3 regions of the Streptomyces sp. NPDC048523 genome follow, and region 2 is predicted to be linked to each of the others. Evidence: riboswitches for the same ligand, from Rfam matches in the RefSeq annotation. Region 2 holds a riboswitch; each other region holds the start of a gene.
What was found. A riboswitch is a leader RNA that binds a small molecule or an ion and turns the genes downstream of it on or off. The one in region 2 is predicted to bind cobalamin.

Region 1 (9,830 bases), on a different contig from region 2:
AGGCGCCGTTCGTCTGTGCGTCGCACGTTCGATCGGATGTGCTCACATAGTGATCCGGTTCAGGTCACATGAGGGGAGAATCCCGACACCGTGGGGTAGTGAATGAAGCAAATCCATTCCCAGAATGGTCAGTTGTGGTGCTGAATGGGAAGTGCGGGGATACGCAACGGCGCACGCCCGCTTCAGCGCAGGGGTGTGTGCCAACTGGCGGCTGGAAGGGGTTTGTTCGTGTCTGCTTTCCCACACAGCACCACATCGACGCCGACGGCGATCGCGGTTCCACCGTCGCTCTCTCTCCCGGTGATCGAGGCAGCGTTTCCCAGGCAACTGCATCCGTATTGGCCCAGCCTCCAGGAGAACACCCGTACCTGGCTTCTGGAAAAACGGCTCATGCCGGCGGACAAGGTGGCCGAATATGCCGACGGACTGTGCTACACGGACCTCATGGCGGGGTACTACCTCGGCGCCCCCGACGAGGTCCTCCAGGCGATAGCGGACTACAGCGCGTGGTTCTTCGTCTGGGACGACCGGCACGACCGCGACATCGTCCACCGCCGTTCGCGGGCGTGGCGGCGGCTGAGGTTCCGCTTGCACGCGGCGCTCGACTCGCCACGGGACCATCTGCACCACGAGGATCCGCTGGTCGCCGCCTTCGCCGACTGCATGGTGCGGCTGTACTCGTTCCTGCCCCGGACGTGGAACACCCGGTTCGCCGGTCACTTCCACGACGTGATCGAGGCCTACGACCGGGAATTCCGCAATCGCACCAGGGGAACCATTCCCACGGTCAAGGAATACCTGGCACTGCGCCGCCTCACCTTCGCGCACTGGATCTGGACGGATCTGCTGGAGCCGAGCGCGGGATGCGAACTCCCGGACGGGGTGCGGAAACATACGGCATACCGGCGGGCGGCCCTGCTCAGCCAGGAATTCGCCGCCTGGTACAACGACCTCTGTTCACTCCCCAAGGAAATCGCGGGAGACGAGGTACACAATCTCGGCATCAGTCTCATCAAACACCAGGGGCTGACCCTCGAAGAGGCGATCGGAGAAATGCGGCGGCTGATCGAGAAATGCGTGGATGCATTCCTCGTGGCCGAGGCCGACGCCCTCCTTCTCGCCGACAGTCTCGACGACGGCACCGTGCGCGGGAAGGAACTGAGCGCCGCCGTCCGGGCCTGCGTCCGCAATATGCGCAACTGGTTCAGCACCGTCTACTGGTTCCACCACGAGTCCGGCCGTTACATGGTCGACAACTGGGACGACCGGTCCACGCCCCCGTACGTCAACAACGAAGCGGCAGGTGAGAAATGACCGTCGAATCCGTGAAACCCGAAGCCACGGTGGCTCCCGAGTCGGGTGAGCCGCCGTTCGCGGGCGGGGGCGTCCCCGTCCTCGGCCACGGCTGGCGTCTGCTCCGTGATCCGCTGAGCTTCCTGTCCGGGCTGCGGCGGCACGGCGAGGTCGTACGCCTCCGGCTCGGCCCCAAGTCGGTGTACGCGCCCACCACCCCGGAACTGACCGGAGCCGTGGCCCTCAACCCCGACTTCGTCATCGCCGGGCCGCTGTGGGAGTCCCTGGAGGGGCTGGTCGGCAAGGAGGGTGTGGCCACCGCGAACGGCCCGCAGCACCGGCGGCAGCGGCGCATCATCCAGCCCGCGTTCCGGCTCGACGCCCTCCCGGCGTACGGGCCGATCATGGAGGAGGAGGCGCACGCGCTCGCCGAGCGCTGGCAGCCCGGTGAGACGGTCGACGCCACCCTGGAGTCCTTCCGGGTCGCCGTGCGCATCGCGGCCCGCTGTCTGCTGCGCGGCGACTACATGGACGAGCGCGCCGAGCGGCTGTGCGTCGCGCTCACGACCGTCTTCCGGGGCATGTACCGGCGGATGGTGATACCCGCCGGGCCGCTGTACAAGCTGCCCCTGCCGGCCAACCTCGCATTCAACCGCGCGTTGGCCGATCTGCATCTCGTGGTCGACGAGATCATCGCCGAACGCCGGGCATCCGGTCAAAAGCCGGACGATTTGCTGACGGCATTGCTGGCGGCCAAGGACGCGAATGGCGACCCCATCGGGGAACAGGAGATCCACGACCAGGTCGTCGCGATACTCACCCCCGGCGGCGAAACCGTCGCGTCCACGATCATGTGGCTGCTTCAGGTGCTCGCCGAACACCCCGAACACGCGGACAAGGTGTGCGCGGAAGTCGAATCGGTCACCGGTGGCCGTCCTGTGGCATTCGACGACGTACGGTCGCTCAGGTACACGACCTATGTGGTGGTCGAGACCATGCGATTGTGGCCCGCGGTATGGATATTGACGCGGCGGGCGGTGCGCGACACCGAACTCGGTGGCTATCGCATTCCGGCCGGGTCCGACATCGTCTACAGTCCGTACGCGATCCAGCGCGACGCGAAGTCCTTCGACGACAGCGCGGAGTTCGATCCTCTGCGCTGGAGTCCCGACCGCGCCAAGTCGGTTCCGAAACACGCCATGAGCCCGTTCAGCACCGGGAACCGGAAGTGCCCGAGCGACCACTTCTCGATGGCCCAGCTGACGCTGCTCACGGCGGCGCTGGCCCGGAAGTACCGCTTCGAGCAGGTGGCCGGCTCCGACGACACCCCCCGGCCGGGCATCACGCTGCGGCCGAACCGGCTCCTGGTGCGGCCCGTGCCGAGGTGACGGGTCAGGCGGCCGCCTCCGGGCCCTGGAAGGTGCGCCGGTAGGCGTTCGGCGTGGTGCCCACCGTGCGCAGGAACTGGTGACGCAGCGCGGCCGCGGTGCCGAAGCCGGCGCGGCCCGCGATCGTGTCCACCGTCTCGTCCGTCGCTTCCAGCAGCCGCTGGGCCAGCAGCACCCGCTGGCGCAGGATCCAGCGGTAGGGAGTCGTACCCGTCTCCTGCTGGAAGCGGCGGGCGAAGGTGCGCGGGGACATGTGCGCGCGCTCGGCGAGCTGCTCGACGGTGACCTCCTCGTCGAGGTGCTGCTCCATCCACACGAGCACCTCGCCGACGGTGTCGCACGTCGACCGGGGCAGCGGCCGCTCGATGTACTGCGCCTGTCCGCCATCCCGGTGCGGCGGTACGACCATCCGCCGGGCGATCTTGTTGGCGACCTCGGGACCCTGCTCCTTGCGCACGATGTGCAGACAGGCGTCGATACCGGCGGCGGTGCCCGCGGAGGTGATCACCGGGTCCTCGTCGACGTACAGGACGTCCGGCTCGACCGTCAGCCGCGGGTACGCGAGCGCCAGCTCCTCCGCGTGGTGCCAGTGCACGGTGCAGCGCCGTCCGTCGAGCAGTCCGGCGGCGGCGAGCAGGAAGACGCCGGAGCACACGCTGAGCACCCGCGCCCCGCGGTCGACCCCGTCGCGCAGGGCCTGGAGCAGCTCCGGCGGAAACTCCCGCGTCTCGTAGTCGGCGCAGGCCGGCACGGCGATCAGATCGGCCGACTCCAGCCGCTCCAGGCCGTGCTCGACCTGCAGGGTGAAGCCCGAGCGCGAGGTCAGCCGGGGCCCCTCGCCCGAGGCGACCGCGAAGTCGTACACGGGCAGTCCGTCGTCACTGCGGTCGGTTCCGAAGACCTCGCAGACCACACCGAGCTCGAAGGGATTCACGCCGTCCAGGACGACGGCCGCCACGTTCTTCAGCATGCTGCCAGTGTGCCTCAAAGGTGGCAGTAAATCGAGGGTGTGCGGCAGTCCTGCCACTGTTTGTCAGGAGTCTGCGGCGCGACAGTAGTGACATGACTACCGCACAGACACAAGGACTGATCGGAATGCTGACTGTTCTCGGAATCCTCGTCCTCCTGGTCCTCCCGTCGGTGATCGGGATCCTGCACGACCGCCGGATGGACCGTCAGATCAAGCGGGCCTACGAGTACCGGGCCGCACGCAGGACGACGCGCACCGTCTAATCTCTCCTGAACCATCAGGGGAGGAACATGAGACACAGACTGTGGGCCGTGGCAGGCGGGGCGGCAGCCCTGACCCTGCTCACGGCCACCGGCGCCCACGCCGAGGGCGAGGGTGACATCAGGGTCACCAAGACGGTGGTGAACAAGGGCGGCAACGTGATCATCGGTACCGCGAAGACCGTCACGTACCCGATCGCGATCACCATCAAGGACGACTCGGGCGTCAAGAAGATCACCGATCTCAGCACGTTCAACAGATCCAACGGCTACGGCTTCATCGACTGGAACGGCGACTCTTCCTGCGTGAGGAAGAGTTCGACGACGTCCGTGTGCACGGGCACGATGACGGTCGACCCCGGCTGGATCGCCGCGAGCGACGACATCGACAGCAACAGGGTCGCCGGTGTCTGGCAGGTCAACGCCACCGTCAAGGCCAACGACGGCGACTACTGGATCTCGGACGACATCGCCGAGTACAAGGTCAAGCGGGCCGCGCAGCTCACCACCGACGCGACCCCCGAACCCGTCGCCAAGGGCGCCCAGCTCACCGTCAAGGGCAAGCTCTCCCGGGCCAACTGGGAGGACCTGAAGTACCACGGCTACCCCGGCCAGGCGGTCAGGCTCCAGTTCCGCGCGGCCGGTGCCGCCCACTACAGCACGGTCAAGACCGTGAAGACGGACAACGTGGGCCGGCTCGGCACCAAGGTGACCGCCACGTCGGCGGGCAGCTGGCGCTGGTACTTCCCCGGCACCACGACGACCTCGCTGAAGGTGTCGGCCGCGGACGCGGTCACGCTCAGGTGATCAGCACGGTGACCCGCCACTCCTGAATGCCCTTGCAGGAGATGCCGCCGGTCCCGGTGGCACACAGGGGACGCTGTGAACTCAGCCGGACCCGGCCCGCCGAGACCGCCTTGTACGCGGAGCTCGCGTCACCGGGCAGCAGGACGATGCCGCTGTTGGTGGCCTCCAGACCGCTGCCGTCGACGGCGACCGGCTTCCAGGGCCGGTTCCTGGTCCCGTCCAGGCTGATCCGGATCGTGTCACCCACCGTGAGGCACACGGTGTCCCCGCTGTCGGTGGCACCGAGTTCCGCCCGGGTCGTGCATCCGGTCGCGGTGGGTGTGGCGGTGGGGGAGGACGGCGACACACTGTCGCCGCCTCCCCCCTTCCCGTTCCCGGCGTCGGTGCCGCAGCCCGCGAGGAGCAGCGTCAGTGTCGCGAGGGCGAGGGTCGTCTTGCGGATCGGGCGCATGGATGGCCTCCTTCCCCCTTGGACGTACCACCCACGTGCCCGGATCCACCGATTTTTGAAGATGTCCCGTCAGAAGTCCTCGTCCAGGTCGACCGTGCCCTCCACGGCCACCTGGTACGCGGACGGGCGCCGCTCGAAGAAGTTGGTCAGCTCCTGGACACCCTGGAGCTCCATGAAGGAGAACGGGTTCTGCGAGCCGTACACCGGCGCGAAGCCGAGCCGCGTCAGTCGCTGGTCGGCCACGCACTCCAGGTACTGCCGCATCGACTCGGTGTTCATGCCGGGCAGTCCCTCGCCGCACAGGTCGCGTGCGAACTGCAGCTCCGCCTCCACGGCCTCCGCCAGCATGTCGGTGACCTGCTGCTGGAGCCGGTCGTCGAAGAGCTCGGGCTCCTCCTTGCGGACGGTGTCGACCACGTCGAAGGCGAAGGACATGTGCATGGTCTCGTCGCGGAACACCCAGTTGGTGCCGGTGGCGAGACCGTGCAGCAGACCCCGGCTGCGGAACCAGTAGACGTAGGCGAAGGCGCCGTAGAAGAAGAGGCCCTCGATGCACGCGGCGAAGCAGATCAGGTTGAGCAGGAAGCGGCGGCGGTCGGCCTGGGACTCCAGCCGGTCCAGCTTCTCCACCTCGTTGATCCACCGGAAGCAGAACTCCGCCTTCTCGCGGATCGAGGGGATGCTCTCGACGGCGTCGAAGGCCGCCGCCCGGTCCTCAGGGTCGGGGAGGTAGGTGTCGAGCAGCGTCAAGTAGAACTGGACGTGGACGGCCTCCTCGAAGAGCTGCCTGCTCAGGTACAGGCGCGCCTCGGGCGAGTTGATGTGCTTGTACAGCGTGAGCACCAGGTTGTTCGCGACGATCGAGTCGCCGGTCGCGAAGAAGGCCACCAGGCGGCCGATGAGGTGCTGCTCGGCGGGGCTGAGCTTCGCCAGGTCGGAGACGTCCGAGTGGAGGTCGACCTCCTCGACGGTCCAGGTGTTCTTGATGGCGTCCCGGTAGCGCTCGTAGAAGTCCGGGTAGCGCATCGGGCGCAGGGTCAGCTCGAAGCCCGGGTCGAGCAGGTTTTTGGAAGGCACAGTCTTGGCTCCGCTGGTCATTACTGGCAGGCCTCGCAGGACTCGGGGTTCTCAAGGGAGCAGGCGACCGCGTCTTCGGGGGCCGGCTGCTGGACGGGCACCGTCGCCTGTGCGGCGCGGGCGATCCGGGTCGCCGGGCGCGAGCGCAGGTAGTACGTCGTCTTCAGCCCGGACTTCCAGGCGTACGCGTACATCGAGGAGAGCTTGCCGATGGTCGGCGTCTCCAGGAAGAGGTTCAGGGACTGCGACTGGTCGAGGAACGGGGTCCGCGCCGCCGCCATGTCGATCAGAGCGCGCTGCGGGATCTCCCACGCCGTCCGGTACAACGCCCGTACGTCTCCGGGGATCCACGCGAAGTCCTGCACCGAGCCGTTCGCGTCGCGCAGCGCCTCACGGGTGCGGGCGTCCCACACGCCGAGCTCCTTGAGCTCCTTCACCAGATACGAGTTGACCTGGAGGAACTCGCCGGACAGCGTCTCGCGCTTGAACAGGTTGGAGACCTGCGGCTCGATGCACTCGTACACCCCGGCGATCGAGGCGATGGTGGCGGTGGGCGCGATGGCGAGCAGGAGGCTGTTGCGCAGACCCGTGGTGGCCATGCGCTCGCGCAGTGCCGCCCAGCGCTCCGGCCAGGTGAGGTCCGTCGCGTAGTGGTCGGGGTGCAGAACCCCTTGTGCCGTACGGGTCTTCTCCCAGGCCGGCAGCGGGCCGCTCCGCTCGGCGAGGTCGGCGGAGGCCTCGTAGGCGGCGAGCATGACCCGCTCGGCGATCCGGGTGGAGAGCCGCTTGGCCTCGGGGGAGTCGAAGGGCAGGCGCAGCTTGAAGAAGACGTCCTGCAGGCCCATCGCGCCGAGACCGACGGGACGCCATTTGGCGTTGGAACGGCCCGCCTGCTCGGTCGGGTAGAAGTTGATGTCGACGACCCGGTCGAGGAAGGTCACGGCGGTGCGGACGGTGGCGTCCAGCCGCTCCCAGTCCATGTCGCCGGTCGTCGTGTCGGCGAACGCGCCGAGGTTCACCGACCCCAGGTTGCAGACCGCCGTCTCCCCGTCGTCCGTGACCTCCAGGATCTCCGTGCAGAGATTGGAGGAGTGGACGGTGTGGCCGGGCAGGGCCGTCTGGTTGGCCGTGCGGTTGGCGGCGTCCTTGAAGGTCATCCAGCCGTTGCCGGTCTGCGCGAGGGTGCGCATCATCCGGCCGTAGAGGTCACGCGCGGGGATCGTCTTCTTCGCGAGCCCCGCGGCCTCGGCCTTGCGGTACGCCGCGTCGAACTCCTCGCCCCACAGGTCGACCAGCTCGGGCACATCGGCCGGCGAGAAGAGCGACCACTCGGCGTCCGCGTTCACCCGGCGCATGAACTCGTCCGGCACCCAGTGCGCGAGGTTCAGGTTGTGCGTACGACGGGCGTCCTCACCGGTGTTGTCCCTGAGCTCCAGGAACTCCTCGATGTCGGAGTGCCAGGTCTCCAGGTAGACCGCGGCCGCGCCCTTGCGCCGGCCGCCCTGGTTCACGGCGGCCACCGAGGCGTCGAGGGTCTTCAGGAACGGGACGATGCCGTTGGAGTGCCCGTTGGTGCCGCGGATCAGCGAACCGCGGGAGCGGATGCGGGAGTAGGCGATGCCGATGCCGCCGGCGTGCTTGGAGAGCCGGGCGACCTGGTGGTAGCGGTCGTAGATGGAGTCCAGCTCGTCCTTGGGGGAGTCCAACAGGTAGCAGGACGACATCTGGGGGTGCCGGGTGCCGGAGTTGAAGAGGGTGGGGGAGGAGGGGAGGTAGTCGAGGCGGCTCATGAGCCGGTAGAGCGCGGCGACTTCGTCCAGGGCGCGCGGGGTGTCGTCCTCGGCGAGCCCGGACGCCACCCGGAGCATGAAGTGCTGGGGGGTCTCGATGACCTTGCGGGTGATCGGGTGCCGCAGGAGGTAGCGGCTGTACAGGGTGCGCAGGCCGAAGTAGCCGAAGCGGTCGTCGGCCTCGGTGTCGACCAGCGCGTCGAGCCGCTCGGCGTGGATGCGCACGAACTCGGCGGTCCGGTCCGCGATGAGACCCTCGCGGTGGCCGACGGCGACCGAGCCGGTGAACGAGGTCACGCCCTGCGAGGCGGCCTCGGCGGCGATGGAGACGGTCAGCAGCCGGGCCGCCAGCCTGCTGTACGCGGGGTCCTCGGAGATGAGGCCGGCCGCCGCCTCGGTGGCCAGCTCGCGCAACTCCACGACCATTTCGGGGGAAGCCGCACGCGAGGAACGGCCCCGCAGCGCGGCGGCGGCGACCCGGCCGGGGTCGGCGTCGGGGAGGTCGGCGGTCAGCGCGGTCAGGGTCCGCAGCAGGGCGGCACCGGGGCCGTCGTGGTCCTGCTGTGCGGTCCGCTCGGTCGCTGAGGCCGGATCGGCCGGCGCGATGGTCACGTGGGGCACTCCCTCGCTGGGCACGGGGGCCTCGCGGAGGGCAGGGGGCAGCACACGAGCGCGCACGGCGTCGCGTCCACCGGCCCATTCCACGAGGCCCGGACGTCATGACACCCGGGCCGGTGCGGCACGGGCGGCTGTCGGCAGGTCCTCGGACTGACGCTCATGTGCGCTTATGCACGCATGAGTACACCGTTGCGGGACAGTTCCGGATTCGCACCGGATTCCCCTGCGGCGACAGCGAGCATGAGCATACATCTTGTGCCGGGTGAGGAAAGCAGGCCCATATGTTGTGTCGCGGTGACTTCAGAGCGTCAACTCATAGGCGAGAAGCGTGAACTCGTCGCCGGGGATCGGCTTCCAGTCGCGCTCGGGGGCGCGGGTGAAGCCGAGGCGTTCGTAGATGCGGTGGGCGGTGTGCATCGTGGGCTGGGTGCACAGGACGATGCCGGTGGTGGCCGCGGTCCCGGCGCGCTCGACGCAGGCCTGGACGAGGGCTTGTCCCACGCCTCTGCCGCGGGCCGCGTGAGCCACCGCGAGCATGCGGATCTCCGCCTCGCCGGGGCGGGCGAGGTCGGCCAGCGGGCCGCCGGAGGGGACGAAGGTGACCGTGCCGAGGACGGTGTCGTCCGCCACGGCCGTCAACACGTCCGCGGCGGCAGCCCGCTTGGCCACGTCCCTGAGCTCTTCGAGGTACCAGTCGCTGTCGCCGAACAGCAGGAGGCCGTCCTGGAGATAGGCCTGGGCGGTGATCTCGCCGAGGGTCTCGTACTCGGCGGGTTGCGCGGTCCGGATCACGATGTCCATGCCGGTGAGTGTGCCCGACGGGTACGACAACGGGCCGCCGGACGACTTCTCCGACGGCCCGTGGACACCGTGACTAGTGGACCGAACCCGCTGTCGCCGGCGGGAGTTCCGTCTGGACCCCCGGGTCGCCCGCGTCCGCCGTGTAGTCCTCCGGCCTGGTCTCGTCCACGCCGTCGGGAGCCTTCAGCGCCTTCAGCACGAAGGTCAGGACCACCGTGACGACCAGGTTGAGCACGAACGCGGTCAGACCGATGTAGCCGATCTCGCCGATGCCCGGGATCTCCTTGGCCGAGCCGCCGAAGTGCTTCTGGGTCGGGGAGGCGACGCCATACGCGGCGACCGTGCCGTAGACCATGCCGACCGCCCAGCCGGCGA
Region 2 (9,830 bases):
GGGACAGCAGAAGATTCCGGTCACCGTGCGGCCCGCCCCAGTTCACCTTCCGTTCATCCAGGTTACCTACGTTCAATCTGCCAATGACCTCGAACGATTGCCTGGGTAAATGGAAAACTTCTCGCTGATCCTCGCGATTGTGGTCGTCACCGCACTCGCGTTCGATTTCACGAACGGTTTTCACGACACCGCCAACGCGATGGCCACCACCATCTCGACCGGTGCGCTCAAGCCCAAGGTCGCGGTGGCCATGTCCGCCGTGCTGAACCTTGTGGGCGCCTTTCTCTCGGTGGAGGTCGCCAACACGATCTCCAAGGGTCTCGTCGACGAGACCGGCATCCGTCCCGAGGTCATCTTCGCCGCCCTGGTCGGCGCGATCCTCTGGAACCTGCTGACCTGGCTGGTGGGTCTGCCCTCCAGTTCCTCCCACGCCCTGATGGGCGGTCTGATCGGCGCCACCATCGCCTCGGCGGGCATGGGCGCGGTGCACGGCGACGCGCTCGTCACCAAGGTCCTCATCCCCGCCGTCGCCGCCCCGATCGTCGCGGGCGTCGCCGCCATGCTGGCCACCCGGCTCTCCTACACGCTGGGCAAGAAGGCCGACGGCAAGGCCGCCGCGAAGGGCTACCGCACCGGACAGATCGCCTCGGCCGGCCTGGTCTCGCTGGCCCACGGCACCAACGACGCGCAGAAGACGATGGGCATCATCACCCTCGCCCTCGTCGCCGGCGGCGTCGTCGCCCCCGACTCCGACCCGCCCACCTGGGTCATCCTCTCCGCGGGTCTCGCCATCGCGCTCGGCACCTACCTCGGCGGCTGGCGCATCATCCGCACCATGGGCAAGGGCCTGACCGACCTTCAGCCGCAGCAGGGCTTCGCCGCACAGACCAGCGCGGCCACCGTCATCCTGGCCTCGTCCCACCTCGGGTTCTCCCTCTCCACCACGCACTCCGTCTCCGGTTCGGTGATGGGCGCGGGCCTCGGCCGCAAGGGCGGGGTCGTCCGCTGGTCGACGGCCACGCGGATGTTCGTGGCCTGGGGCCTGACGCTCCCGGCGGCGGCCCTGGTGGGCGCCCTGGCCGAGTCGGTCACGAACCTCGGCGACTGGGGTACGGCGCTCGTGGCGGTCTTCCTCGTCGCCTCCAGCGCGGCGATCTGGAAGATCTCGCGGCGCGAGGTCGTGGACGCGTCCAACGTCAACCACACCGACGAGCCGGCCGGCGTGGTGACCACGGCGATCGCCGTCGTGACCCCGCCGCCCACCGGCACCGTGACCGAGGGCCTCACCGCCACGATCCCGGCTCCGGCCCCCGCCCCGGCCGCCGCGACGGAACCGGCCCCGCCGGCCGCCGTCTGAGCCCCCCTCCTAAGGAAGCCTCACCATGAAGATCGACTGGGAAGCACTCGGCTCCGTCTTCGGCGTCAGCCTCGTCGTCACCGTGGGCCTGGTGGCCCTGTTCACCCTCGGCATCATGGGCCTGTCCCGCCAGGAGCGGGCCACGGCCCAGGGCGGCTCGGCCACGCTCGCGGTCACCGGCGCCTACGCCTGCTTCGCGGCGTGCGCGGCGGCGGTGGCGTACGGGATCTCTCTGATCGTGGCCTGATCGTGGCCTGACGGCCCCCCGCCACTCGACGGCCGGGCGGGCACGGAACTTCCAGTTCCGTGCCCGCCCGGCCGTCTTTCATGACCGGCGATGTGGGGTTCTGCACACTCTCCCGCCGCAGGTCAACAACAAGTTGACGGGTCTCGAAGGCCCGTGGTGGACTGCCGGAGCCATTTACGGCGGCAGAAGAGGAAGCCGGTGCGAATCCGGCGCGGTCCCGCCACTGTCACCGGGGTAGACAACCCCGGGAGCCAGGAACTCTCGCCGCCGGACTCGTCGAACCAGGGCGTGGACACCCTGAGTGAGGACATGACGCGATGCTCGCCTGCCGATCCACCAGCGGTACCCGGTACGTGAACGACCCTGCGATCGGCTGACCCGATGCGTGCCGATCGCGTTTTCGCGTACGGCGCCGCCGCCGGTCTGATCGGTGACCTTCTGCTCGGTGACCCCCGTCGCGGGCATCCGGTCGCCGCGTTCGGGCGGGCCGCCGGGGCCGTGGAACGGGTGCTGTGGCGGGACCACCGGGGGTGGGGCGCGCTGCACACCGCCGTGTGCGTGGGCGGTGCGGTGGCGCTCGGCGCCGTCGCGGAGCGGGCCGTACGACCGTCCCGCACCGCCTCCGTCGTGCTCACCGGGGCCGCCACCTGGGCTGTCGTGGGCGGGACGTCCCTCGTACGGGAGGCCCGGGTCGTCGGGCGGGCGCTGGAGGCGGGGGACGTCGAGGCGGCCCGGGAGCGGCTGCCCCATCTGTGCGGGCGGGATCCGCAGGCCCTCGACGCCGACGGGATCGCCCGGGCGGTCGTGGAGTCCGTGGCCGAGAACACCTCCGACGCCGTCGTGGGGGCGCTGGTGTGGGGTGCCGTCGGCGGGGTGCCGGGGCTGCTCGCGTTCCGGGCCGTGAACACGCTGGACGCCATGGTGGGGCACAAGTCGCCCCGGTACCGGCGTTTCGGGTGGGCTTCCGCCCGGCTCGACGACCTCGCCGGGTGGCCGGGGGCGCGTCTCACCGCCGTACTCGCCGCCGTGGCCGGAGACGATCCCCGGGGTGCCGTGCGGGCCTGGCGGGAGGATGCGCACAGGCATCCGAGCCCCAACGCCGGGCCCGTCGAAGCCTCGTTCGCGGGGGCGCTGGGTGTCCGGCTCGGGGGGATCCTCTCGTACGCGGGGCGGGTCGAACACCGGCCGCTGCTCCATCAGAAGGGGCGCGCCGTCGCCGTGTACGACATCGAGCGCGCCGCACGGCTGTCGCGGCGCGTCGGGCTGCTCGCGCTCGGCGTCGGTGTCGCCGCGCGGGCCTTCGTGAAGGGGCGCAGCGCATGAGTGGCGGAGGGCTTCTCGTCGCCGGTACCACCTCCGACGCCGGCAAGAGTGTCGTCACCGCGGGGATCTGCCGGTGGCTGGTGCGACAGGGGGTCAAGGTCGCGCCGTTCAAGGCGCAGAACATGTCCCTCAACTCGTTCGTGACGCGGGAGGGCGCGGAGATCGGGCGGGCCCAGGCCATGCAGGCGCAGGCCTGCCGCATCGAGCCGACCGCGCTGATGAATCCCGTGCTGCTCAAGCCCGGTGGCGAGCAGAGCAGTCAGGTCGTGCTGCTCGGGAAGCCGGTCGGTGAACTGAGCGCCCGGGGCTATCACGGCGGGCGGCAGCAGCGGCTCCTCGGGACCGTGCTCGACTGTCTCGCCGAGTTGCGGGGCACGTATGACGCGGTGATCTGTGAGGGGGCCGGGAGCCCGGCCGAGATCAACCTGCGGCGGACCGACATCGTCAACATGGGGATCGCCCGCAACGCCGGGCTGCCCGTGCTGGTCGTGGGCGACATCGACCGCGGGGGCGTCTTCGCCTCCTTCTTCGGGACCGTCGCGCTGCTCTCGGAAGAGGACCAGAAGCTCGTCGCCGGGTTCCTCGTGAACAAGTTCCGGGGGGATGTCAGCCTCCTGGAACCCGGGCTCGACATGCTCCACGGACTCACCGGGCGGCACACCTACGGCGTGCTGCCCTTCCGGCACGGCCTCGGGATCGACGAGGAGGACGGGCTGCGGGTGTCCCTGCGGGGGACGGTCCGGGAGTCGAACACGGCTGCTCCCCTCGGGGAGGACGTGCTGCGGGTCGCCGTGTGCGCGATCCCGCTGATGTCCAACTTCACGGACGTCGACGCCCTGGCCGCCGAACCCGGTGTCGTGGTGCGGTTCGTGGACCGGCCCGAGGAACTGGCCGACGCCGACCTCGTCGTGATTCCGGGAACCCGTGGGACCGTCAAGGCACTTCAGTGGCTGCGGGAGCGGGGCCTCGCGGCGGCCATCGGGCGCAGGGTCGCCGAACAGCGGCCCGTCCTCGGCATCTGCGGCGGGTTCCAGATCCTCGGCGAGCACATCGAGGACGAGGTCGAATCGCGCGCCGGCGCGGTCGACGGTCTAGGTGTGCTGCCCGTGCGGGTGCGGTTCGCGCGGGAGAAGACCCTCACCCGGCCGGTGGGGGAAGCCCTCGGGGAGCCGGTCGAGGGGTACGAGATCCACCACGGGGTCGCCGACGTCGGCGGAGGCGTCCCCTTCCTCGACGGCTGCCGCGTGGACCAGACCTGGGGCACGCACTGGCACGGCTCGCTGGAGTCGGACGGCTTCCGGCGGGCCTTCCTGCGGGAGGTGGCGGCCGCCGCGGGCCGCCGGTTCGTGCCGGCCCCCGACACGTCGTTCGCCGCGCTGCGCGAGGAGCAGCTGGACCGGCTCGGCGACCTGATCGAACAGCACGCGGACACGGACGCGCTGTGGCGGCTCATCGAGTCCGGCGCGCCGCAAGGACTGCCTTTCATTCCACCGGGAGCGCCCGCATGAGCACAGTGTTGTTGTTGTCCACCGCCGACACGGACCTGTTGGCGGCCCGGGCCGCTTCCGGCGCCTCGTACCGGATCGGGAACCCGACCCGGGTCGATGTCGCGCAGGAGCTGCCGGCGCTGATCGAGGGCGCGGACATCGCCGTCGTACGGCTGCTCGGCGGCAAGCGGGCCTGGGAGGACGGACTCGCCGCGCTCAAGGCTTCGGGCATCCCCACCGTGCTGCTGGGCGGAGAGGCCGTTCCCGACGCCGAGTTGATGGCCGAGTCGTCCGTGCCCGCTGGTGTGGTCGCGGAGGCGCTCAAGTACCTCGTCGAGGGCGGGCCCGCCAACCTGGAGGAACTCGCCCGGTTCCTGTCCGACACCGTGCTGCTGACCGGCGAGGGATTCGTCGAGCCGCAGAAGATGCCGGAGTACGGCGTCCACGGCGACCGTCCTTTCGTGGAAGGCCGCCCCACCGTCGGCGTGCTCTTCTACCGGGCCCACGAGCTGAGCGGCAACACCGGCTTCGTGGACACCCTGTGCGAGGCGATCGAGGCTAAGGGCGCCAACGCCCTGCCCGTGTACTGCGGTTCACTGCGCGGGGCGGACCCCGCGCTCTACGAGATCCTCGCCCGGGCCGACGCACTCGTCGCCACCGTCCTCGCCGCCGGCGGCACCCACGCCTCGCAGGCCTCGGCCGGCGGTGACGAGGAGGCCTGGGACATCGGGGCGCTGGCCGACCTCGACGTGCCCGTGCTGCAAGGGCTCTGCCTGACAACGTCCAGGGCGGTCTGGGACGAGTCCGACGCGGCCCTGTCCCCCATGGACGCGGCCATGCAGGTGGCGATCCCGGAGTTCGACGGACGGCTGATCACCGTGCCGTTCTCCTTCAAGGAGCAGGGCCCCGATGACGTCCCGGTGTACGTGGCCGACCCGGAGCGGGCCGCACGGGTCGCCGGGATCGCCGTACGGCACGCGGAGTTGAGGCACAAGCCGAACGCCGAGAAGAAGCTCGCGCTGGTCTTCACCGCGTATCCGACCAAGCACTCCCGGGTCGGCAACGCTGTGGGCCTGGACACGCCCGCCTCTGCGGTACGGGTGCTGGACGCGCTGCGGGATGCCGGGTACGTCGTCGAGGGGTATCCCGACAACGGCGACGAGCTCATCCACCGGCTCATCGAGGCCGGCGGTCACGATGTCGAGTGGCTCACCGAGGACCAGTTGGCCTCCGCGCCCGCGCGGGTGCCGCTCGCCGACTACCGGGCCTGGTTCGACAAGCTGGACCCGGTGCTCCGCCAGGCCATGCTGGACGCGTGGGGCGAGCCGCCGGGCTCCCTCTACGTCGACGGGGACGACATCGTGCTGGCCTCCCTCCAGTTCGGGAACGTCGTCGTGATGATCCAGCCGCCGCGCGGTTTCGGGGAGAACCCGATCGCGATCTACCACGACCCGGACATGCCGCCGTCGCACCACTACATGGCCGCGTACCGGTGGCTGGACCACTCTTTCGGCGCCGACGCGGTCGTCCACATGGGCAAGCACGGCACGATGGAGTGGCTGCCGGGCAAGGGCCTCGGCCTGAGCGGGGGCTGTGCTCCGGACGCGGTGCTCGGTGAACTGCCGCTGATCTACCCCTTCATCGTCAACGACCCCGGCGAGGGCACCCAGGCCAAGCGGCGCGGCCACGCCACCGTCGTCGACCACCTGGTGCCGCCGATGGCGCGGGCCGACACCTACGGGGACCTCGCCAAGCTGGAGCAGCTGCTCGACGAGTACGCGCTCGTCTCCGACCTCGATCCGACCAAGGCCCCGGCCGTGCGCGCCCAGATCTGGACGCTGGTCAAGGCGGCCGAGCTCCACCACGACCTGCATGTCGACGAGCAGCCGGACGACACGGCGTTCGACGAGTTCGTCATGCATATCGACGGCTATCTGTGCGAGATCAAGGACGTGCAGATCCGCGACGGGCTGCACATCCTCGGGGGCGGCCCGGTCGACGAGGCCCGCGTCAACCTCGTGCTGGCCGTGCTGCGCGCCTCGCAGGTGTGGGGCGGCCAGGCGAACGCCCTGCCGGGGCTGCGCGCCTCCTTCGCGGCTCATTTCGGGCTGGTGGAGAAGGAGTTGCTCGCCGAGCCGGGGGCGCCGCTGAAGGTTCCGGTGGAGCTGTCCGACCTCGTCGAGGGTCCCGCGCGGACGGCCGCCGACGCGATCGACCTGCTGGAGCAGCTGTGCCGGCGGGTCGCGGAGGGCATGGAGGCCGTGTCCTGGGACGCGGCGGCCGTACCCGGTCTGGTCCGTGACGTCCTCGGCACCGAACTCCCGGAGGCCGTCGCGGTGTTGGAGTTCGCCTGCACGGAGGTCGTGCCCCGGCTGGCCCGTACGACCGACGAGATCGGGCACATCCTCAAGGCCCTGGACGGCGGTTACGTCCCGGCGGGGCCTTCCGGCTCCCCGACCCGTGGTCTCGTCAACGTCCTGCCGACCGGCCGGAACTTCTACTCCGTCGACCCCAAGGCCATCCCGTCCAGGCTGAGTTGGGAGGTCGGACAGGCGCTCGCCGACTCCCTGGTGCAGCGGTACCTGGCCGACACCGGTGAGTACCCCAAGTCGGTGGGGCTGACCGTCTGGGGCACGTCGGCCATGCGCACGCAGGGCGACGACATCGCCGAGATCCTGTCGCTCCTCGGCTGCCGTCCCGTGTGGGACGACGCCTCGCGGCGGGTCACCGGCTTCGAGGTGATCGGCCTGGCGGAGCTCGGGCGGCCCCGCATCGACGTGACCGTCCGGATCTCCGGGTTCTTCCGGGACGCGTTCCCGCACGTCGTCGGGCTGATCGACGACGCCGTCCGCACGGTGGCGGAACTGGACGAGCCCGCCGACCGGAACTTCGTGAAGGCGCACGCCGACGAGGACACCGTCGAGCACGGTGACCGGCGGCGCGCGACCGCCCGGATCTTCGGGTCCAAGCCGGGGGCGTACGGTGCCGGGCTTCTGCCGCTGATCGACGCCCGCAACTGGCGCTCGGACGCCGACCTCGCCGAGGTGTACGCGGTGTGGGGCGGCTACGCCTACGGGCGCGGACTCGACGGGCGGGCGGCACGCGGGGACATGGAGACGGCGTTCAAGCGGATCAACGTCGCCGCGAAGAACGTCGACACCCGCGAGCACGACCTGGTCGACGCGGACGACTACTTCCAGTACCACGGCGGCATGGTCGCGATGGTGCGCCACCTCACGGGCGCCAACCCCGAGGCGTACGTGGGCGATTCGGCCACGCCCGACCAGGTGAAGACGCGGACGCTGGGCGAGGAGACCCACCGGGTCTTCCGGGCCCGGGTGGTCAACCCGCGCTGGATGGCGGCGATGCGGCGGCACGGCTACAAGGGCGCCTTCGAGATGGCGGCGACCGTCGACTACCTCTTCGGCTACGACGCCACGGCGGGCGTGGTCGACGACTGGATGTACGAGAAGCTCAGCGCGGAGTACGTCTTCGACGCGGAGAACCGGGACTTCATGAAGAAGTCCAACCCCTGGGCGCTGCGGGGCATCACGGAACGGCTCCTGGAGGCCGCCGACCGTGGCCTGTGGGCCGAGCCGGACGCGGACACGCTGGAGCGGCTGCGGGCCACGTACCTGGAGCTCGAGGGCGACTTGGAGGGTGACGAGAAGTGAGTACCCCGTTTCCGTTCACGGCCGTCGTCGGCCAGGAGGACCTGCGGCTCGCGCTGCTGCTGAACGCCGTCTCACCGGCGGTCGGCGGAGTGCTGGTGCGCGGCGAGAAGGGCACCGCCAAGTCGACGGCGGTGCGCGCGCTCTCGGCTCTGCTGCCCGAGGTCGCGGTCGTCCCCGGCTGCCGTTTCTCCTGTGACCCCGCCGCGCCGGACCCGTCCTGCCCGGACGGCCCGCACGAGCCCGGCAACGGCGGCACGCGCCCCTCCCGCATGGTCGAACTCCCCGTCGGCGCCTCCGAGGACCGGCTCGTCGGCGCCCTGGACATCGAGCGGGCGCTCGCGGAGGGTGTGAAGGCCTTCGAGCCGGGCCTGCTCGCCGACGCGCACCGCGGGATCCTCTACGTCGACGAGGTCAACCTCCTCCACGACCACCTGGTCGACCTGCTCCTCGACGCCGCCGCGATGGGGGCGTCGTACGTGGAGCGCGAGGGCGTCTCCGTGCGGCACGCCTCGAAGTTCCTGCTGGTCGGCACCATGAACCCCGAAGAGGGCGAGCTGCGGCCGCAGTTGCTCGACCGGTTCGGGCTGACCGTCGAGGTCGCGGCCTCACGGGAGCCGGACCAGCGGGTGGAGGTCGTGCGGCGGCGCCTCGCCTACGACGACGACCCGGCCGGGTTCGCGGCCCGTTGGGCGGACGAGGAGGCCTCCGTACGGCAACGCATCGTCGCCGCGCAGGAGTTGTTGCCGTCGGTGCGGCTGGGCGACGGGGCGCTCCGGCAGATCGCGGCGACCTGTGCCGCGTTCGAGGTGGACGGCATGCGGGCCGACATCGTGATGGCGCGCACGGCGACCGCACTCGCGGCGTGGGCCGGGCGGACCGAGGTGCTCGCCGAGGACGTACGGCAGGCCGCGCTGCTCGCGCTGCCGCACCGCAGGCGCCGTAACCCCTTTGACGCGCCGGGACTCGACGAGGACAAGCTCGACGAGACGCTGGAGGAGTTCAGCGGGTCCGGGGACTCGGGGGACTCCGGGGACTCCGGGGACGATGACGAGCCGGACCCGGACGGGCCCGGTGGGGGTGGTGGGCAGCCGCCCTCCTCCGACGGGCCCGAGGCCGACGGGGATTCCGGTGCGCAGCCGGAGGCCGGGGACGGCGGTGAGCCGCAAGCATCCGGGGCCGGTTCCGGGGAGCAGGCCGCCGCACGGGCTGCCGAGCCGTTCCGCACCAAGATGCTCAGCGTGCCCGGGCTCGGCGACGGCGCTGCCGGGCGGCGGTCGCGGGCGCGGACCGAGCACGGGCGGACGACCGGTGCGCGGCGGCCCCAAGGGGCTTTGACCAAGCTGCACCTGGCGGCCACCGTGCAGGCGGCCGCCCCGCATCAGCGGGCGCGGGGGCGGTCGGGGCGCGGGCTCGTGGTCCGGCGGGACGATCTGCGGCAGGCGACGCGCGAGGGGCGCGAGGGCAATCTCGTGCTGTTCGTCGTCGACGCCTCCGGGTCGATGGCGGCCCGGCAGCGGATGAGCGCGGTGAAGGGGGCCGTGCTGTCGCTCCTCCTCGACGCGTATCAGCGGCGGGACAAGGTGGGCCTGGTGACGTTCCGGGGTTCGGCGGCGGAGGTCGCGTTGCCGCCGACGTCGTCAGTGGACGCGGCGGCGGCCCGGCTGGAGACGCTGCCGACCGGTGGGCGTACTCCGCTCGCGGCGGGGTTGCTGCGGGCCCATGAGGTGCTGCGGGTGGAGCGG
Region 3 (9,830 bases), on a different contig from region 2:
AAGTCCACGTACAGCAGCGGCGACGCGCACGGCGAGTGCGTCGAAGTCGCCCGCAACCACCCCGGCACCATCGCCGTCCGCGACTCCAAGACCCCCCACGGGCCGATACTCCAGGTCGTCCCCGACACCTGGACCACCTTCATACGGTCCCTGCACCAGGTACACCCCTGACCAGCCCGCCATACCGCGTACCGGCACACAAAAATCCGTCGCCCCGCTCCCACCCCTCCCCCTACCCTCACCCCATGCAGCGCGCCCAAGCCCGAGCCATCCTCTCCATCAGGACGACGCCGGAGCAGGTCCCGGTGCGCTGACAGCTGACGCAGTCCGAAGCCCCGGGGCGAGTGCCCCGGGGTTTTGTCGTTCCCGTCGGTTCCTCGCCCCCCCGATGAGCGAGGGAGACCCCCATGAAGCCGATGCACGACCACCGCCGGCTCGGCCGTGAGCTCGAGTTGTTCGACACCGATCCCCTGATGGGCGCGGGGCTGCCGTACTGGCTGCCCGACGGGGCCGTCGTACGGCATGTCCTGGAGGAGTACGTCAGGGAGGTGGAGCGGGCCGCCGGGTACCGGCACGTGTACTCGCCGGTGCTCGGGAAGCGGGAGCTGTACGAGATCTCCGGGCACTGGTCGCACTACGGCGACGACATGTTCCCGCCGATGCGGCTCGGCGGCGAGGAGGTCGTGCTGCGGCCCAGCCTCTGCCCCCACCACGCCCTCATCTATCGGTCACGGTCCCACAGTTACCGTGAACTGCCCCTTCGCATCGCCGAGTTGGGCGGCATGTACCGCTCGGAACTGTCCGGCGTCCTCGGCGGCCTCACCCGCGTCCGCTCCATCCAGCTCAACGACGCCCACATCTTCTGCACCCCGGAACAGGCCGTGGCCGAGGCCCGCGCCGCCCTCGACCTCATCCGACGCGCCTACGACGACCTCGGCATCCGAGCGTCCAGGTACCGACTGTCGCTCCCGGGAGACTCCGGCAAGTACGTCCCCGACCCGGAACTCTGGCGCCGCGCCACCGCCCTCCTCGAAGAGGTCCTCGACGGCGTCGACCACGAGTCCGTCGAGGGCGAGGCCGCCTTCTACGGCCCCAAGATCGACGTGCAGATCACCGACCCCGCCGGCCGCGAGTCCACCCTCTCCACCGTCCAGATCGACTTCCACCAGCCCGAACGCTTCGACCTCCACTACATCGGCCCCGACGGCGGCAAACACCGCCCGGTGATGGTCCACCGCAGCATCATCGGCAGCGTGGAGCGGGCGGTCGCCCATCTCATCGAGGCACACGGCGGCGCCTTCCCGGTGTGGCTCGCCCCCGTGCAGCTGGTGGTCCTGCCGGTCGCGGAGGCACAGGAGGAACGGGCCCATGAGCTAGTACGGCGGGCCGAAGCGCGCGGCATCCGGGCCGAACTCTCCGGTCCCGGTCACGGCACCCTCGGCGCCCGCGTCCGCGCCGCGCGCCTCGTGCCGTACCAGGCGGTGATCGGGGAGCGGGAGGCCGACGCCGACTGTGCGGCCGTACGGCTGCGGGACGGGCGTAGGCCGGGAGTCGTGCCGGTCGGCGAGCTGCTGGAACGGATCGCTGCCCGCAGCGGTGATCGCGGGGCCGAACTCTGGGCGGCTGCGTAAGGTCGGTCCCGTACGCCAGTGACGAAAGGACCTCCGCCGTGACCGGTCAGCCCATTCCGGTGATCATCGACTGCGACACCGGTGTCGACGACGCCCTGGCCCTGCTGTTCGCCGTACGGCACCCGGGCATCGACCTGCGTGCGGTCACCTGTGTGGCCGGGAACACCGACGTCGACGGTGTCGTGCGCAACACGCTGACCGTTCTTGAGCAGGCCGGAGCCGGGGACATCCCCGTCGCGCGGGGTGCCGCGCGGCCGCTGATCGAGCCCGTGCGCGCCGCGCACCACGTGCACGGCCTCGACGGCATGGGCGACCTGGGGCTGCCGGCGCCGACCCGGGTCGCGGTGGACGTGGACGCGGTGACCCTGCTCAGGCGGGAGATCCTCGCCTCCCCGACGCCGGTCACCCTCATCCCCACAGCGCCGCTCACCAACATCGCCCTGCTGCTCCGCACCCACCCCGACGTGGTGCGGAACATCGAGCGGATCGTGTTCATGGGCGGCGCGGTCGCGACCGGCAACGCCACCCCCGTCGCGGAGTTCAACGTCTGGCACGACCCCGAGGCGGCCGCCGTGCTGCTCACCGCAGGGGTGCCGATCACCATGTACGGCCTGGACGTGTTCGAGCGGGTCATCGTCCCCGCCGCAGACGTCCAGCGGCTGCGGGCGAGTTCGGAGCCCAGCCTGCGCATGGCCGGGGACCTCCTCGCCCACCGCGACCCGGCCACCTCCGGTGACCCCACCCCCACCGGTGGCCTCGGCGACGCGGGCGCGGTGTGCGCGGTCGTCGACCCGGAGGGGCTGACCACCGAGCTGCTGCCGGTGGAGGTGAGCCTCGCCCCCGGCCCGACGCGCGGCCAGACCGTCGTCGACCGCCGCCGCCGTCCCGGTGAGTCCGAGATCCACGAGGGCGAGCGTGAAGTGACCCTCGTGGATGTGGCGTTGGGCGTCGACGTGGAGCGGTACGTGAAGCTGTGGCTGACGGCGGTGGAGGGGGCCTAGCCACCGAGCCCCGTCCGCTCTCTCAGGAACTGCTGACGCTCCACCGCTGCTCCACCTTCGCGAGCCGCCAGTAGGCGATCGCCGCCGCCCACACCACCACGAACAGGCCGACGATGATGTAGCCGACGTTGTCGAGGTCGATGTCGGCGATCCAGGTGGTGAGGTCGTCGGTGAGGTCGAGCTTGTCGTGCAGGACGCCGACGAGCTCGATCGTGCCGATGAAGAAGGCGACCGCGATGGACAGCCCGGTGATGGCGAGGTTGTAGAAGACCTTGCGGACGGGGTTGGAGAACGCCCACTGGTAGGCGAAGTTCATGAACGTGCCGTCGAGGGTGTCGAACAGGCTCATGCCGGCGGCGAAGAGCAGCGGCAGGCAGAGGATGGCGTACCAGGGCAGACCCGCGGCCGCGCCCGACCCGGCCATCACCATCAGGGTCACTTCCGTGGCCGTGTCGAAGCCGAGCCCGAACAGGAAGCCCAGCGGGAACATCTGCCCCGGCCGGGTGATGGACTTGGTGAGCCGGCCGAGGATCCGGTTCATGAAGCCGCGCGAGTCGAGATGCTGCTCCAGCTCCTTCTCGTCGTACGTCCCCGCCCGCATCGCCCGGAAGACCTTCAGGATGCCCAGCAGGGCGACCAGGTTGAGGGCGGCGATGAGATAGAGGAACGACCCGGAGACCGTCGTACCCAGAAATCCGAGCACCTGGTGGGTACTTGACCCCTCGTTCATGACCTTGCCGGCGAGCTGGGTGCCGCCGGCGATCAGCGCGGCGAGCAGGACCACGACACTGGAGTGCCCGAGCGCGAACCAGAACCCCCCGGACACCGGCCGCTTGCCGTCCGCCATCAGCTTGCGCGTGGTGTTGTCGATCGCGGCGATGTGGTCGGCGTCGAAGGCGTGCCGCATGCCGAGGGTGTAGGCGGTGATTCCGAGTCCGATGCCGAAGGCCTTGTCGCCCACCTCGTAGTGCTCGGGGACGACCAGGAGGAAGAGGATGCCGAAGGCGACGACGTGCAGGGCGGCTATCGCGGCCATCAGACCGACCGTCTTGACGGTGTCCTCGCGCCGCCAGCGGAAGGAGGCGGGGGCGGCGGCGGTCTCGTGCAGGGCGGTCTCGGGCAGCGCAGGATCAGTCATACGGTGGTCACTCCAGCACCTCGTGGATGAACGCGTGAGCTGCCGTGGCCGGTCTCCTGGCTTACGGGTCGTGCGTTTCCCTGCCCGCCTTCCCGGCCTGATGGTGACGGCCAGTGGCTGTCCCGTGAGGGACGTGGGAGGGAAACTCCCCGATCACAGTGGCGAGGGCCGCACCGGAATGGACCTTTGAGGGGTCGTCACCGGCTTCCCGAGCACCACGGCCCGCCCACCGTAGGGGGGAGCGGGGGTTCCTGCATAGCTGCACACCTGCGCAGGTATGGAAGATCACACAGAGCCGCCTGCGAGGATGTGCGCCATGCACCTCGTCCCGGCCGACCGAGCCGACCGCCGCACCATCGACGGACACCGGGTGTGCGACGCCATCGCCGCGATCGGCGACCCGGGACACGTCCGCACCTGGTCCGACCGCTTCGCCCTCCTGGCCGACCCCAACCGTCTCGCCCTGCTGCTCGCCCTGTACCGGACCGGCCCCCTGGCCGTCTCCGACCTCGCGATCGCGACCGGCATGAACGACCCGGCCGTGTCCCAGGCGCTACGGCTGCTGCGGGCGGCCGGGGTCGTGGCGGGCGAGAAGGAGGGACGGGTGGTGCGGTACCGGGTGGTGGACGAGGCGGTACGGGGGCTGTTGCAACAGGTGTCGTGAGGGGGCGTCGGACAACTCCGGACTGCTGAGGGGCAGTTCAGCGGCACTGAAAGACCAGGACATCCGTCAGTGTGCCTGTGTACCGTGCCCCTATGACCGACAACCGAAAGGGCCGTGCCGCGTAGGCGCCCCTCAGCCCTGCGGGCTGAACTGCCGATCCGTCGCGTGAGGCCACGACGGTACCCGGCCCTCGACGGCCTCTCCGCGCGCTGCATGGCCGATCTGCGCCGCCTGGAGCGATCCCGCTCCTTTCTCGAGGACACGGTTGAAGCGTTCCGGCGCTGGAAGGCTCTTGCCCACGGACCGCTCAGACTGATCGCGGACCCGACGACAGCGCAACGATGCGGCATCCCCGGCTGTTGTGACGTGGGGTACTTCAGGGATCACCTCGAAGCCGTTCTGCACGCCCTGCCCAAGCAGAGCGCACGAGAGTTGCGCGCTCTCCTGACCCCCCTCGACGACGAGATTCTGAGACGGGCGAAGGTCATCCAGGTCGACAACCTCGGCGTGCCGTGGTGGCGGGACCAGCTCTAGGTCCAGGAGGCGTGAGCGGTGCCCAACTCGCTTGACACAGTGGTGCCGTCGTGAGGTGATCCATGCACCGTGATCCTTTGGGGGGGACCTTGTCGTACGTGGCCGTGACGCTTGCCGGTGCCGACACACCGGGTGAGCATCTCCAACTGGCGGCCTTCACGGCCATGGCCGCGATCGTCTTCATATGGCTGGGGCGACGGCAGCGCAGCACGGGGCGCAACGTGCTCGCACCGAGCGAGACGATGAGGGCCGGCGACCGGCTCATCCCGGCACCACCCCCGAGCCGCGGGCACCGCAGAGCAGGGTGGGCGTGGATCGCCTTCGGCTGCGTCTTCCTCCTGCCGGCGGTGTTCAACCTCCTGGCGGCGATCCATGAACTCATCGACTGAGTCGGCCTGCGTCACCGCCGTCCGGGCCGTACATCGGTAACACGCGGTCACTCACCCCTCCACCCCCCACCACTCCGGCCCGCCCCCCTTCCACTCGATCCACGACGACTGCGCCACCTCCGCCGCGTCGATCTCCAGGCCCGCCCTGCGGAGGAACTCGGCGACGTCGGTCAGGTTGTGGGCCAGGCCGAGGATCTCGCCGTCCACGCGGACGCGGCGGCCGCCGGTGGGGGACGGGGGGTGCACGATCACGCGGATCGGTCCGGACATGTCTTCAGGATCGTCCGGGACGTACGGTCCCGCATGTCGATCCGTCATCGGTCGAGCTGTTCGCCGATGTCCGCGACGGACGAGCGCCCCAGATCGCGCAGTTCCCGCCACTCGGCCGGGCGTGGGCGGCCTCGCTGCCAGTGGGGATGGAAGAACACCTGGGCCGACAGCCGGTACAGGCGTCGGCGCAGCTCCGTGCGCCCGGGGCGCTCGGCGAGCTGCCGGTAGGTGACACTCCAGTCCCGCTGTGCCCGGGCGAGGTCGTCGGGGAACGATCGCATGCCCGGATTCAATCATGTGTTCGATTTATTGGGCCATGGCGGGTCCGTGGACGAGTCCCGGGCACGCCGAAGGGCCGCCCACACCGCGAACGGTGGGACGGCCCCGGTCGGACAGGGGTCAGGCGCGCGAAGCCTTGCGGCGACGCGTGGCCAGGACGATGCCCGCGCCGCCCGCGAGCAGCACCGCCGCGCCGCCCGCGATCAGCGGGGTGTTGCTGCTGGCGCCGGTCTCGGCGAGGTTGTCACCGCCGCCGCCGCCGTTCGGGGTGGGGGCGGCCGGAGTCGTGGTGGACTCCGAGGCCGACGGGGTCGGGGTGCTCGTACCCGGGGTCTCGGACGCCGGGGGCGTGCTCTCGGACGCCGGCGGGGTGGACTCGGACGCCGGCGGGGTCGACTCCGAGGCCGGGGGAGTGCTCTCCGAGGCCGGCGGGGTCGCCGGGGGCGTCGTCGGCGGGGTGGCCGTGCAGTCCTTCGTGCCGCCGTTCCAGGCCGCGATCAGCTTGTCCTTGATGACCGGGTGGTCCGGGCCCTTGGGGAGGTCGCCGTGCGGCAGGCCGTCCTTGGCGTCGAGCTGGCCGTCGAACTTCGTGTTGCCCCGGTAGAGGTCGATCTGCGCGTAGCAGCCGACGTCCGGGATCGAGATGTCGAGGGAGTCGACGGAGCCGGCCTTGACGGTCACGGTGTCGAAGTCGTGGAAGACCTGCTCGCCGGAGGTGGCGAACGTCGGGCCGTGCGCGCGGTAGGACGCGAGAGAAGCGGTGCAGGTGGACGCGTCGCCCGCCGCACGGACCTTGACGTGGACCTTGCCGTCCTCGGTCGGCTTCAGGTTCAGGTCGTCGACCTTGACCGAGGCGAAGAAGTTCTTGCCGTCGAGGGAGAACTCGCAGCGGTCGGTCTCGGTCTTGGAGCCGGCGCCCGTACCCGGCTTGTAGCTTCCGCCGTCCTGCCACCCCTTGCCGCCGGGGCAGTCGGAGGCCGAGGCGACGGAGGCGAGGGCAGCGGAGAAGGCGAGCGTCGCGGCGCCCGTCCCCAACAGGCGCCGCATGGTGACACGTCTCGCTATGGACATACGTATCCCGTCAGGATGAGAGTGAGTGGTAACAGCAAGCATCAGAAACACTGGGCTCATTGGTCACATGCGCCACGGTGTTCGCACATCGTGGATCTCCTTGCGGAATGCTGTCAACCTGCGGTGATACAACGAGGGTTCTGGGGTCGTCACAATTTCGACACACAGGGAACGATCCACTCCGCAAAACCCCAGGTTCACTTTTCGGAGACGTGGACAGATATCCCCTTTGTCTGTCCCTGTTGTCGTCTTCATGGACCGCACCCGCATTCCAGAGGAGCCCGCGTGATCGCCCGCACCACCACGCCCGACCTCTCCAGCAGTGACCCCAACTGGTGGCGGCAGGCCGTCGTCTACCAGGTCTATCCCCGCAGCTTCGCCGACGCCGACGGTGACGGCCTCGGGGACCTCAGGGGCGTCACCGAGCGCCTCACGCACCTGGCCGCCCTCGGCGCCGACGCCCTGTGGCTGAGCCCCTTCTACCCCTCCGAACTCGCCGACGGCGGCTACGACGTCGCCGACTACCGGGACGTCGACCCGCGCCTCGGGACGCTCGACGACTTCGACGCGATGGTCGCCGAGGCCCACCGGCTCGGCCTGAAGGTGATCGTCGACCTCGTCCCCAACCACACCTCCCACCAGCACGTGTGGTTCCAGGAGGCCCTCGCGGCCGGGCCCGGATCCGCGGCGCGCGAGCGGTACGTCTTCCGTGACGGCCGCGGCGCGCACGGCGAACTCCCGCCCACCGACTGGCAGTCCGTCTTCGGCGGCAGCGCGTGGCGGCGGGTCGCCGACGGGCAGTGGTACCTGCACCTGTTCGCCCCCGAGCAGCCCGACCTCAACTGGTCGAACGACGAGGTCCGCGAGGACTTCCGCACCACCCTGCGCTTCTGGTCCGACCGCGGGGTCGACGGCTTCCGCGTGGATGTGGCGCACGCCCTGGCCAAGGACCTGACCGAGCCGCTGCGCGACCTCGACGACCTGCCCGGCGTCGCGGAGGAGGCCCTGCACCACCTGCCGCCGGGCGGCCACCCCTACTGGGACCGTGACGAGGTCCACGAGATCTACCGTGACTGGCGCACCATCCTCGACTCCTACAGCCCGCCCCGCACGGCCGTCGCCGAGGCCTGGGTCCCGGGCCCGCGCCGCGCGCTGTACGCCCGCGCGGACGAACTCGGCCAGGCCTTCAACTTCGAGTACCTGCAGACGTCCTGGGACGCCGGTGAGCTGCGCCAGGTCATCACCGACTCCCTCGCCACCGCCCGCGCGGCCCACGCCTCGGCCACCTGGGTGCTCTCCAACCACGACGTCGTACGCCACGCCTCCCGCCTCGCGCTGCCCCCGGGCACCGACGAGAACGCCTGGCTGCTGTCCGGCGGCCACGCGCCCGGGATCGACCTCGCCCAGGGCCTGCGACGCGCTCGCGCGGCCACGCTGCTCATGCTCGCGCTGCCGGGATCGTCGTACGTCTACCAGGGCGAGGAACTCGGGCTGCCCGAGGTCGCCGACCTGCCCGTCGAGGTGCTCCAGGACCCGATCTGGGAGCAGACGGGACGGGTCCGCAAGGGGCGCGACGGGTGCCGGGTGCCGCTGCCGTGGACGCGGAGCGGTCCGTCGTACGGCTTCGGCGCGGGCGGTGCCTGGCTGCCGCAGCCGGAGTGGTTCGCGGAGTACGCCGTCGAGGCCCAGGACGGTGTCGAGGGTTCCACGCTGGAGCTGTACCGCACCGCCCTGCGCCTGCGCCGCAAGCTCCTCCAGGGTGAGGAGCTCACCTGGACGGAGGCGGGCCCGGCCGGCGTGCTGGACTTCGTCCGCCACGAGGGCTGGCGGTGTGTCGCCAACCTCTCGGACACCGCCGTCCCGCTCCCGCCCGGGGAGGTGCTCCTGACCAGCAGCCTGTTGCAGGACGGGCTGCTGGCACCGGACACGACGGCCTGGCTGGGCTAGGAACGGGCTGCTGGTCAGGGCTAGCCGATGGTCGGCGTCGGGGTCGCGCCCGCGCCCGTCGCCGGGGTGGCGCCGTTCGCGTTCTCGCCCGGGATCCCGAGCGGCGTCGACGTCGGGTTCGGCGGCGGGGTGAGCACGACCATCGGCGCGCCGGGCTGGGGTGCCGGCGGAGTCAGGTCGGTGCTGGGCAGCTTCGGCGGAGTGGTCTGCATGAAGAGGGCCTGGTCGAAGTTGACGAAGCCGGTCTTCTCCATGACCGTCATGTGGTCGAGCACCGTGTCGTTGGCCATGTCGGCCAGCGACCGCACCAGCGAGTTCTTCGTGGTGGAGCGGATCTTCGCGATCGCGTTGAAGATCGAACCGTGGGTCACCCGCAGGATGTTGGCGAAGTTCGTGTCGAACTGCTGGCCGCTGCTCGAATCGATCGTGTTCACGAAGCCGACCTGCTGCGGGCTCGCCACGTTCGGGATGGTGACGTTGAGCATCGGGGCGATCTTGCGGCAGGCGGCGTCCAGGGCCGCGTGTCCGTCGATGAGATGCTTTCCGGCTTCCTTCACCTCCGGGGTGGTGCCCTTCTGCTGGGCGATCTGCCCCAGTGGGTACTCCCACAGACCCGCCGCCCGCACCTTGACGACGAAGTCGCGGTCCTGCTCGGTCAGCGGGCCCCACTGCGTCTGGGCGATGATTCTGTCCTGTGCGGTCGCAGCCTGACTGACACCCAGCATGGACGGGTACGCGAGAGCGCCCAAAGTCAGTGTGAGGGCTCCGCCCACGAACAGCGTTCCCATCGCGTTGCGCGAGAGTGGCACCGTGCCTCCTGCCCGGTAGGGGTTTTCCCGCCGGGAGGCGGGTTGGACGCACAGGAGTACGCACGCGGGGCCGGAGTTGTTCATCACCTCTTCCGGA

Region 1: it holds a riboswitch for cobalamin, as region 2 does, so the genes downstream of both, ACGFWE_RS19855 (ribonucleoside-diphosphate reductase subunit alpha) here and ACGFWE_RS37435 (cobalamin biosynthesis protein) in region 2, are expected to answer to the same signal.
Region 3: it holds a riboswitch for cobalamin, as region 2 does, so the genes downstream of both, ACGFWE_RS27350 (HoxN/HupN/NixA family nickel/cobalt transporter) here and ACGFWE_RS37435 (cobalamin biosynthesis protein) in region 2, are expected to answer to the same signal.

The regions. Positions count from the first base shown of each region.
Region 1 covers NZ_JBICWQ010000003.1:866,041-875,870, forward strand. The annotation lists gene cyc1 (epi-isozizaene synthase) at 229-1,314, shown strand; gene ACGFWE_RS19825 (cytochrome P450) at 1,311-2,681, shown strand; gene ACGFWE_RS19830 (helix-turn-helix domain-containing protein) at 2,686-3,651, opposite strand; gene ACGFWE_RS19835 (hypothetical protein) at 3,744-3,914, shown strand; gene ACGFWE_RS19840 (hypothetical protein) at 3,942-4,718, shown strand; gene ACGFWE_RS19845 (hypothetical protein) at 4,711-5,169, opposite strand; gene ACGFWE_RS19850 (ribonucleotide-diphosphate reductase subunit beta) at 5,239-6,267, opposite strand; gene ACGFWE_RS19855 (ribonucleoside-diphosphate reductase subunit alpha) at 6,267-8,648, opposite strand; cobalamin riboswitch at 8,773-8,932, opposite strand; gene ACGFWE_RS19860 (GNAT family N-acetyltransferase) at 8,955-9,455, opposite strand; gene mctP (monocarboxylate uptake permease MctP) at 9,529-9,830, opposite strand, start outside.
Region 2 covers NZ_JBICWQ010000010.1:165,451-175,280, reverse strand. The annotation lists gene ACGFWE_RS37445 (anion permease) at 110-1,357, shown strand; gene ACGFWE_RS37440 (hypothetical protein) at 1,383-1,604, shown strand; cobalamin riboswitch at 1,745-1,888, shown strand; gene ACGFWE_RS37435 (cobalamin biosynthesis protein) at 1,986-2,927, shown strand; gene ACGFWE_RS37430 (cobyric acid synthase) at 2,924-4,435, shown strand; gene cobN (cobaltochelatase subunit CobN) at 4,432-8,088, shown strand; gene ACGFWE_RS37420 (putative cobaltochelatase) at 8,085-9,830, shown strand, end outside.
Region 3 covers NZ_JBICWQ010000005.1:387,921-397,750, forward strand. The annotation lists gene ACGFWE_RS27335 (DUF397 domain-containing protein) at 1-171, shown strand, start outside; gene thrS (threonine--tRNA ligase) at 417-1,631, shown strand; gene ACGFWE_RS27345 (nucleoside hydrolase) at 1,670-2,632, shown strand; gene ACGFWE_RS27350 (HoxN/HupN/NixA family nickel/cobalt transporter) at 2,655-3,770, opposite strand; cobalamin riboswitch at 3,799-4,005, opposite strand; gene ACGFWE_RS27355 (metalloregulator ArsR/SmtB family transcription factor) at 4,087-4,434, shown strand; gene ACGFWE_RS27360 (hypothetical protein) at 4,600-4,968, shown strand; gene ACGFWE_RS27365 (hypothetical protein) at 5,067-5,357, shown strand; gene ACGFWE_RS27370 (hypothetical protein) at 5,409-5,627, opposite strand; gene ACGFWE_RS27375 (hypothetical protein) at 5,672-5,908, opposite strand; gene ACGFWE_RS27380 (LAETG motif-containing sortase-dependent surface protein) at 6,027-6,977, opposite strand; gene ACGFWE_RS27385 (glycoside hydrolase family 13 protein) at 7,263-8,924, shown strand; gene ACGFWE_RS27390 (DUF4142 domain-containing protein) at 8,945-9,712, opposite strand.